DNA from 2 places in the Saccharicrinis fermentans DSM 9555 genome. Region 2 is predicted to be linked to the other one. Evidence: riboswitches for the same ligand, from Rfam matches in the RefSeq annotation. Region 2 holds a riboswitch; the other holds the start of a gene.
The links. A riboswitch is a leader RNA that binds a small molecule or an ion and turns the genes downstream of it on or off. The one in region 2 is predicted to bind thiamine pyrophosphate.

Region 1 (5,266 bases), 330 kb from region 2:
CTTTTCGGATGTCCCTAGATTGGCATTTACCTTTGTGCTTAAGCCTTTTCCGATGGCCCGTACCGGAAAATCATGGTGCTTGTTTTTGGGAATAACAATGTGCCCGTATGCCACTTCATTTCTAATCCACTCAGTATCTACCTGTTCTTTTTGTGCCACTTCGTACATTTGCGGCGTTATAATACCTTCTTTGGCACTTTCTATTTGTGTTTTCATCTGCATATAGTTTAACAAAATTAAAAGGTAAGTGTAGTTTTGAATTTATTTGGGTCCCAGAGGTACAATTGAAAGTTCGATCCATGACCGTTTAATTTTGTTTATTTTAATAGTTTGTTTACATTTTCAATTTGTTCATCGAATTTTGTGCTTTGCATAAAGTGGCGAACCATAGCTATGTTTTTTGCGCCAGCTTTTGTCACCTGCTCTATGTTTTCTAGAAAAATACCACCTATGGCAACCACTGGTACGTTGGCAAAACGCAATACTTTTTGAAGTTGTTCTGTACCCACGGGGGGGATCAGGAATGGCCTTGGCGTTGGTTGGAAAAATTGGACCAAACCCGATGTAGTCAGGATGGTGTTTCAATGCTTCTTTAGCTTGCTCAATAGAATGGGTGGATATGCCTATTTTCATATTGCCCACAATACTTCGGGCATCATTAATAGGTATATCGTCTTGTCCTAAGTGTAGGAAGTCAGCATCGCAAATAGCGGCTATATCCGGTCTGTCGTTTATTACAAAATTGGTAGAGCTATTTTTTGTGATGCTTTTGATCTCCTTTCCAATCTTAATGAGTTCTTTGTCACTAAGGTGTTTTTCGCGTAACTGAAGCATTTTTACACCATGTAAAACACATTTTTCTGCAATGACGGAATAGGGTAGCTGAGGACGAGTTAAAATGATATAGGTTCCAAAATTCTCCATCCTATTTATTTAAGTTGTCGGCTATTAAATTGGCCACTTTTTTACCAGACAATAGCATTCCTCCAAAGATAGGCCCCATCCTAAAGCCTCCGCTAACCCCATTGGAAGCCATTCCTGATACATACAAACCGGGGTAAATTTCTTTGGTGTTTTCTATGGTAGTGCGTTCGGCTTCGTCGATCGATAAGGATCTTTCTCCTTCTACCTTACCCGATGCCGTGAGCAATTGAATGTTATTCTTTCGTTCAAGGATTCGGGCTATATCACAATCGTGACCGGTACCATCGATTACTGCTTTGGCCATAATTACCAAGGGGTCAACGTGCATTTTCTCACGGTGAACAGGTGCCCAATTAAGAACGACACCACTTACCTTATTATCAAGAAATACTACGTCTTCTACAGATGTGCAGTTAAAAAATGTTGCACCGGCTTGGGTGGCATGATAAATGAGTGCACTGGTGGCATGTACCGAATCAAGGGTGTAGTAATCTTTGTCGTAATGCTTGTATGAAATATTCAATTCGTCCAGAATAGGTAAGGCCTCTTTCTGTATTACAATTTCATTGAACATCATGGCACCTCCCCACATGCCGCCTCCGGGTGCCAGTTTACGTTCGTATACGCTTACTTTAAACCCTTGCCTGGCCAGATAATAAGCTGCTACCATGCCCGATGGTCCTCCGCCTACAATGGCAACATCTACGGTTAAATTTTCTTTGAGTTTTTTGAAATAGGAATCAACAATTCCTACTGATACAATTTGTTCCATTTTACTGTTTATTTAAATGAATATTACAAATAAACAGGGGAATATAACTTTGGATAGTTGATTCTCACTTTACTTTCCTACGCAGGCATTATCCTGTTCAGGTTAAAGGGTATAATCTCAGCCTTGAAGTTAGGCACCCCTAGTTTATTTTTTACAAATGTATGATAAAATATTTTAATACTGTTAAAAAAGAGATAATAAAAGAAACCTGGCGTAAATTTTATATATCACAAGCAATTGATACTGGTGGATTTTTCTTGTGACCATTGGAAATGAAAGATATGAAAATATTTGTTCTGTGAAACCCTTTTATTATATGAATAGGCGGCTTTGGGTACAGTGTGTAGCACGGTTTTTGTTTTATTGTAGGGGGGCTTTGTTGATGGGTTAGTGAGTCTAAAATATACTGCTTTAACCGGGTTTGATGAGGATGTAGACAACGGTACAATATTCAGGCGAGATCCTTCATAAAATAATGGTCGGATTTGTATAAACACCCGTTGCTTATGTGCTAGATATTGTTTCTAAAGACCACTATTTTTGTAGTAGATAATTAATAGAGGCTGTTTAGTCTATTTATATAAAAAAAGGCTAGGACGGCAATGTTAACTTGTAAGCTAAAAATTAAGAAAGATGAATTGTAAGCATGCTATCATTGCGTTTTTTATAGCGCTACCTTTAATGACTTTATCGGCACAAAAGAAGTATAAACCGGAGTGGGAATCACTGCTTAAGTATGAAACACCTGAGTGGTTTAAAGATGTTAAGTTTGGTATTTTTATACATTGGGGCCCCACCACTGTTCCAGCCAATAACTCGGAATGGTACGGCTATCATATGTGGAACGAAGGACAAGTGGATGCCTTGGGAAATCCAAGTCAAGAAGCATCGAATGCCTATAAAAACCATGTGAAAGATTTTGGAAAGCCAGAGGATTTTGGCTATACCAAGTTTATACCCATGTTTAAAGCAGAGAAGTTTGATGCCAAGGAGTGGGTTGATTTATTTGAGGAGGCCGGGGCTAAATATATTGTTCCTGTGGGGGAGCATTGTGACGGTTTTGCCATGTATGATTCTAAAATTACCCGTTGGAAAGCTACTGAAATGGGTCCTAAGAAAGATATTGTAGGGTTGATATTTGATGAAGCTAAAAAGCGAGGTTTAAAAGTGGGTATGTCATCACATTTTGCTTATGGATGGCACTGGTGGACCTATAAGGAAAAGTTTGAAACGATGAATCCAGAATTAAAGGATTTCTATTGGACTAAGCATGATAGATGGGAACCTGCATCAAAAGAGTGGGTAAAACATTGGTATGAACGTTCTATGGATATGATGACCCAATATAAACCTGATCTTTTTTGGTTCGATCTGGGTTTCAGTGAACCGGCCTATGAAGAGTATCGTAAAAAATTTATCGCTAATTATTACAATCAAGGTTTAAAAAATAATCAGGAAGTAGTTCTGAATTACAAAAATATTAAATGGCGACCTGTGCCGGATGGTGCTGCGGTTCTTGATATTGAAAGTGGTAAGTTAGATCGTATTCGTGAAGAAGCTTGGCAAACAGATATGTCATTGGGAGGATGGCGTTGGGGGTATACCGATGACTATCAAATGCGGGAAGCAGGAGCCTATATTAACGACTTGATTGATATCGTAAGTAAAAATGGTTGTTTGCTTTTGAATGTGGCTCCTAATAAGCATGGTGTTATTCCTGAAGATCAGCAGGCTATTCTAAGAGAAATAGGTGCCTGGTTAAAGATTAATGGAGAAGGCATTTACAAAACGCGTCCTTTTACGGTATTTGGACAAGGCCCTACCAATGCAGTTATGAAGTTACATGGTAACATGCACGACAAAGGTTTTACTTCTGATGATGTACGTTATACCCAAAAAGGGCAAAATATATATGCTTTTATTTTGAAACAAAAGGAAGGTCGTACTACCTTCAGTTTTGATGCCTTGGGGTCGGATGACAGAATAATTAATGATGCCATTAAAAAAGTGTCTATCATGGGGTATGATAAAGCGATTAATTGGATTCAGAAAAATGACGAGCTGGTCGTTGAATTACCTCTGACAAGCACTTTGAAAAATGCCATTGGATTTAAAATAGAGCTGGAAGAAGCTCCGGATGATATCTTAAAAACAAAGTAGTAGCCTTGTCGCTTATTTTGTTGGTGATGAAGAATGAATGAGTTTCTCTCTAAATTCTTTTGGCGTTAGACCGAATTGGGTTTTAAACAATTTTGAAAAATGAGAATGGGTATTGAACCCAATTTCGGTCATAACATCAGATACTCTAACCGTAGGATTTTTTTCAAATATTAGTTTAGCCTTTTTTAGTCTGTAATGCGTAATAAACTGACCCACCGACTCACCTGTGAGAGCCTTTATTTTTCGGTTAAACTGCATGTAGCTGTATGCTAATTCCTGGGCAACATCTTCAACTTTCAGGTTAGAATTAGCAATGTTTTCATCAATAAAATCCACAAATTTTTTCAGTAAGTTATCGTCATAAGATGTAGATTCAATATTGTCTGTTACAAGGGAGTATTTTTCCTTGTAAGTTTGCTGTAGTTTTTTTCGCGAATCAAGTAGGTTGTTTATCTGAGCTGTTAAATGGTCTGCTCTAAATGGCTTTGAAATATAAGCATCTGCCCCCTTGGATATTCCTTCTATTCTTTCTTCCAGTGTATCTTTGGCTGTTAACATGATCAAGGGTATATGACAAGTCTTCGAATCATCTTTGATACGCTTGCACAACTCATTTCCATCCATTTCAGGCATCATTATATCACTGATGATTATGTCTGGTATATGTTTTTGTGCCAATTCAAAACCTTTTATGCCATTGATGGCCGTAAGGATCTGAAAATGTTGTTGGAAGATATCACTGATGAAATCAATCATATCTAAGTTGTCTTCCACAATTAAAATGCTTTGTTGTTTATCTTCTGATAATTCTTTATCACTGTTTTCTATACAGTATGGAGCTTTTATGTGGCTGTTTTGATATATAGCAACATTCGTAAAGGGTGTATGATTTAGGGGAAGCGTAAAGACAAACTCTGAGTTTTCACCATATTTACCAATTTCTTTGATGGTTCCCTTATGAAGTTCAATAAATTCTTTGGTCATTGAAAGTCCAATGCCAGTGCCTGAAGATTTGTTTTTAAGTTGATAAAATCGATCAAATATTTGTAGTTTCTTTGATGGGGGAATGCCTTCTCCTTCATTTAAAATACTGAATACAAATTCATTTTTATCTATTAATGATTTAATTAGCACCTGGCTATTTTTTTTTGAGTATTTGCATACATTTGAAATGAGATTGTACAGTACCTTTTCTATTTTATCATAGTCAAACCAGCATTCTATTTTTTCTACTTTATTTATAAATTGTACTTTCAATTCTGCCTTTTTAAATGCATATTCATACGCTAATAAAACGTCTTGAATTAGTTCATTGATATCTGCCTTCTGTAGATTCGCCTGCATTTTTTTCTGTTCAAGTTTCCTGAAATCAAGCAATTGGTTTATCAATCGCTGTAGCCGTAGTGCATT
Region 2 (5,266 bases):
TATAAATACGAACAATAAAAATATAGAACTTTTAAATAGTAGATTTTTCATTCACTTTGATATTTTACAAATAATTCATTGTAAAAATATCATGTAAAGTCATCGGTCTACTAAAAAAATTAGTGTCAATTTAGGGGTGATATTGACAAAAACACTTTATGTCTATTATTTGGATGAAAGAAGTATATTCCAATAATCATAAAAATGTTTTACCGGCCCATGCCCCTTACCTATCTGGTAGTTTGCACCTTCGACAATGGCATTATTGACATAATCTTTCGCCTTACAAACAGCTTCATTAAGATCATACCCTCTGGCTAGAAATGCCGATAATGCAGATGAAAGCGTACATCCAGTTCCATGCATATTATTAGTTAATATGCGTTTTGATTTCAATTCAAGTGTTTCATTATTCTCATAATTATAAAAAACATCTATCAAATCACGATCATGCAGATGCCCTGCTTTTAACAAAACCGACACCTTGTATCTTTTACCAAGCTGCTGAGCCCGTAGGGGAAAATCATCCTGATGTAATATTTTTTCGCCCAATAAAATCTCGGCTTCCGGTAAATTCGGAGTAATGACTCTCACCGCAGGAATCAGCACATGTTTCAGTGTCTCAATAGCCTCTGATTGCAACAATTGATTACCAGAAGTAGCCACCATTACCGGATCCAGCACAATGTTTGTAATTTGAAACCTACCAAGTACCTCTTGAACCGTTAGAATGGTTTCTGAATTATGTAACATCCCTATCTTTACACAATCCGTACCTATATCTCCAAGCACCGCTTCCATCTGTTTTTTCAAGGTATCAATAGGGATAGGATGTATATCTAATACGCCCACCGTATTTTGAGCGGTAATAGCCGTAATGGCCGTTGTGGCAAAACAACCGCATGCCGATATGGCTTTAATATCAGCCTGAATACCTGCTCCTCCTCCGGAATCACTACCAGCTATTGCCAGTACTCTATGATAACTTTTCATGTATTTAGATTAAACTTTTTAATGGTCATATGGATCTGAAAATTTATTATTCACCAAATTTTATATTCAAAGGTGTTCATAAATACCGCGTATTTCTTTTTCCTGTATATCTAGTTATTGTGCTGGCCATGCCAGTTTCATGTACAATTACTTTTCATGATGAATAAGAGAGGCAAGACGAAAGGCTGCTTCCTGCGGGTTCTCTTGTGATACAATAGCTGACACAACTGCTATCCCATCTACTCCGGTCTTCATCACACTTTCAATATTCAAACTATTCATACCGCCAATAGCCACCGTTTTATGCTTAGTAATACCAATAATCTCTTTAACTCCAGATAACTCCAGAGGCTTATTGATATCTTGTTTTGTACGAGTAGAAAACACAGGAGACAGTCCAATATAATCAACATCCAGCTCATTGGCCTCTCGTGCCTGTGCAAGATTTTCTACAGACAAACCTATTATTTTATCCTTCCCCATCAATCTTCGGGCGACCGCATAAGGCAAGTCACTTTGACCAATATGCAAACCATCGGCCTCAACGGCCAATGCAATATCTAACCTATCGTTGATGATCAAAGGAATATTCAATGGTCTCAATAGTCCCATCAGGGATTTGGCCAATTCATAAAACACACGTGACGAAACATCTTTTTCGCGTAACTGAACAATGGTAACGCCACCCCTCACAGCCTGTTCCACAATATACTCATGCGTTCTACCTCTCGACAACTTTTGGTCCGTCACCAGGTAAAGACTTAAATCCAGGTTATCTCTCATTCAATGGCCATTTTTCTAGTTTATAAGCACTGTCCCAAAACATATATTCCATCCGCGAAGCCATAACGTAAGCTTCCGTCATTTGTTGACGTATTACATCAGTCGTATTTTGTGCCAAATCGTTACTTATCTGCTCTGCTTGTTTGACTGCCAGCGTAAACTCCTCTCCTCCATAGGTATTAATCCATTGTTGATAAGGATTATTCACATTGCATTGATTCTCTTTTATATAATTACCTATCTTTCCGTATATCACAAAACAAGGCAAAATAGCAGCCACTGCCACCTCTATAGGTTCCATGGCCAACTGTTTATGCAAAAAAGAAGTGTATAATAAACAAGCAGGCGAAGCTTCCGAAGTTTTATAAGCCTTCAATGTCTCCTGATATCCTCGGTGTAATTCTTGCTCCACAAAAACGGTATCTGACGCAAATTTCAAAAATAGACTACGCTGTTTTGCATTCGACATACGAGCCCCAATACCAGCCAAAACCCTTCCATATTCACCCAGGTAAATAGAATCTTGGTGAATATAAAAGGAGAATTTCTCTGACGCTAGGGTTCCGTCCATTAACTCTTCAATAAACTTGAGTTCCGTTATCTTATTATAATGATAAAGAACCGTATTCCAAGCTTGATCACTCCAGCGCTTATTCATGTCGTAACCTATTTACAATTTCATCTGCTTGCAGACTATAAAGAGTATCTAAAAAATTAATTTGCATTGATCCCGGTCCTTTAGACTGTTTAGCTGCTATTTCACCTGCTATACCCATAATGGCCATCGCACTAACAGTAGCCACAAATAAATCCTCTTCAGCTCCGGCAAAGGCGCCACATAAAGCACTGGCTGTACAGCCCATACCTGTAACCTTTGCCATGATGGTATTTCCGTTATGAATACACACCACTCTATCACCATCGGTTATATAATCCGTTTGGCCGCTGATCACAACAATAACATTCATTGATTTTGCCAGTAATTTAGCCGAATCAAGTGCCACATTAGACGATACGGTGCTATCCACACCTTTTGTTTTCGCATTAGAATTGTACAGCGCCATTATTTCCGATGCATTACCCCTTATTACAGAAGGATTACAATCTTTAAGTATTTGCTGTGCCACCTCAATACGATAAGGAGTGGCACCCACACCTACCGGATCAAAAATGACAGGAATACCTTTTTCTTTGGCTTTTTTACCGGCCAAGATCATGGCTTTTACCCAGCTATCACTCAATGTACCCATGTTTATTACCAGCGATGATGCTATCCCAACCATATCTTCTACCTCATTGATTGCATGCGCCATAACAGGCGATGCACCAATGGAAAGAAGGGCATTGGCTGTATTATTCATTACCACATAATTGGTAATATTATGAACCAGCGGTGCTTTTGTCCGCACTTTAAGTAAAGCCTCCGTTACTTGATTTGTCTTTATCATGAGATTTATTTTATTGACACCAATAGTCACCTAACAAAAAAGCCGTCTCGTAAAATACGAAACGGCTCATATATAAATAAAACTAGTATTTAAATATCAAAACCATTTCCCTACGATGTCATTATACATTTCAGGTTCAAGGGTATTATCTCAGCCTATGATAAAAGGCACCCCTAATAGTTATTGATGCAAAGGTAAATAAAAATATAATATACAATAATTATAAGTACTATTTCAACTACTCAATTGGGTCTGGATATACCTCATCAGGATAAGCTGTCAGTGTATTTCCCGAATTTCCTTGTTCTATTAAACCGACGGGCAGATAAATATGTTTATTCCAATCAACACCCGGATAAATAGCACCCATAACACTTGCAGTCCTGCCACTTCTAACCAAATCAAACCAACGATCACCTTCACCTGCAAGCTCAACTCTTCGTTCGTACCAAAGCACATCTAAAGGACTTGAAAAGCGTTCCGGATATTTAGCAATCAAATCAGCTACGCCATCGAAGTCTCCGGCATTCATACCAACATGAAATTTTTTCGCAATAACAACATCATCTTCCACACGATATACCGACTGAAAACTAGACTTAAGTATCACGTTATCAGCATCTCCAGCCTTTACTTTAACAGATCCCTGTACAAGGGTAGTTTTAATATCTGCTTCTTCAGGATAAGATGAAATATTGAACTGAGTTCCTAAAACCTGTACAGTATGATTATTTGAAATAACGATGAATGGACGTTTAGTATCTTTAGAGACTTCAAAATAGGCTTCTCCTGTCAGTTCAACAACTCTTTGTTTGTTGGTAAAGGAAACTGGGTAACGAAGTGTAGTTTCAGAATTCAACCACACTTTACTCTTATCTGACAACTCAATAAAAAATTCTCCTCCTCTGGGAATCTTGAGAGTATTATAAACTAATTTATCTGTTTTTTGGTGGCCAGCAACATAAAACAAGCCTTCCTCGGACTGTTGCAGTAAAGTTTGCCCTTGCTGCACCTTTATAGCAGACTTTGTTGTCAAACTTTTAGTTGTACCATCCTGTAATATTAATATGGCTTTTTGCTTACCTGATTTAGATTCTGAAGTAATATCTTTTGCAATCAGTTCATCAGACGTATGCCAATCTTTTTGGAGTACATACGTAACCGTGCTAAAAATAAATAGAATAACAGCTGCCGCAGCAATACGTCTAAAAACAAGTTTCCTAAAGATTCTTGACCTGACCTTTTTTAAAGCAATTTGACTATCTACAGGCTTTTTTGAAAATGAGGAACCATATTTATGAAATGCTTCAGCATCATAAAAAAACTTAAAATGCTTTGCCGAAGCGTTTAACCATTTTTGCAATTCTCTATCTTCCTCTGCAGAGGTAGTTGAAAAGATTTTTTTCCAGATAATGTAAAAGTCGATATGTGATTTCTGCATTTTGACTGTTTATTTTGTCGTATGACGACTAACAAATCAAAAAGGACGACAAACATCTTAACTTTTTTATACATTTTTTAATAAACCCATACATGAGTGCAAATAACACAACATACTGCTGTAGCAAAATCCTCCTAAATTACAATAAAAACAACAGGGCACAATCTGGAATAAGCACTCGCAACTTGCGTTTTCCTCTAGCAAGTTGCGTTTTTACAGTAGAAACCGAAATTTCCAATTCGGCAGCCACTTCTTCTATCTTAAGCTGTTTATAATACCTCGCCTTAAATACTTTGGACATTTCAGGCGGCAATTTGTCAATAGCTTCTCTGAGCTGCTGTAAAGAATGGCTGTTATCAATTTCTTCATCTGAGATATTGATTACAGCTTGAATGCACATAAGTCTATATTTATCCTTCACCTTACGTGACTTCAAATAGTCAAAACAACGATTTCGAACCGCTGTAAAAAAATAAGTTTTAAGCGAAGTTCGTAATAGGAGCGACTTTCTATTTTCCCATAGCCAAACAAAAAAATCCTGCACAACATCCTCACTCACCTGATGATCGAACACATAACCTTCGGCAAAGCGAACTAATCT

Region 1: linked by a shared signal. The riboswitch ahead of CYTFE_RS0107755 (sulfide-dependent adenosine diphosphate thiazole synthase) and the one ahead of thiM (hydroxyethylthiazole kinase) in region 2 are both predicted to bind thiamine pyrophosphate.

The regions. Positions count from the first base shown of each region.
Region 1 is NZ_KI912107.1:1,968,293-1,973,558, reverse strand. Features, by position in the region: gene thiC (phosphomethylpyrimidine synthase ThiC) at 1-216, opposite strand, end outside; partial or broken gene thiE (thiamine phosphate synthase) at 318-834, opposite strand; gene CYTFE_RS0107755 (sulfide-dependent adenosine diphosphate thiazole synthase) at 926-1,696, opposite strand; TPP riboswitch at 1,754-1,847, opposite strand; gene CYTFE_RS0107745 (alpha-L-fucosidase) at 2,330-3,856, shown strand; gene CYTFE_RS0107740 (hybrid sensor histidine kinase/response regulator transcription factor) at 3,869-5,266, opposite strand, start outside.
Region 2 is NZ_KI912107.1:2,296,480-2,301,745, forward strand. Features, by position in the region: partial or broken gene CYTFE_RS31890 (carbohydrate binding domain-containing protein) at 1-51, opposite strand, end outside; gene thiD (bifunctional hydroxymethylpyrimidine kinase/phosphomethylpyrimidine kinase) at 166-993, opposite strand; gene thiE (thiamine phosphate synthase) at 1,141-1,776, opposite strand; gene tenA (thiaminase II) at 1,766-2,434, opposite strand; gene thiM (hydroxyethylthiazole kinase) at 2,427-3,224, opposite strand; TPP riboswitch at 3,315-3,409, opposite strand; gene CYTFE_RS28605 (FecR domain-containing protein) at 3,463-4,665, opposite strand; gene CYTFE_RS0109015 (RNA polymerase sigma-70 factor) at 4,805-5,266, opposite strand, start outside.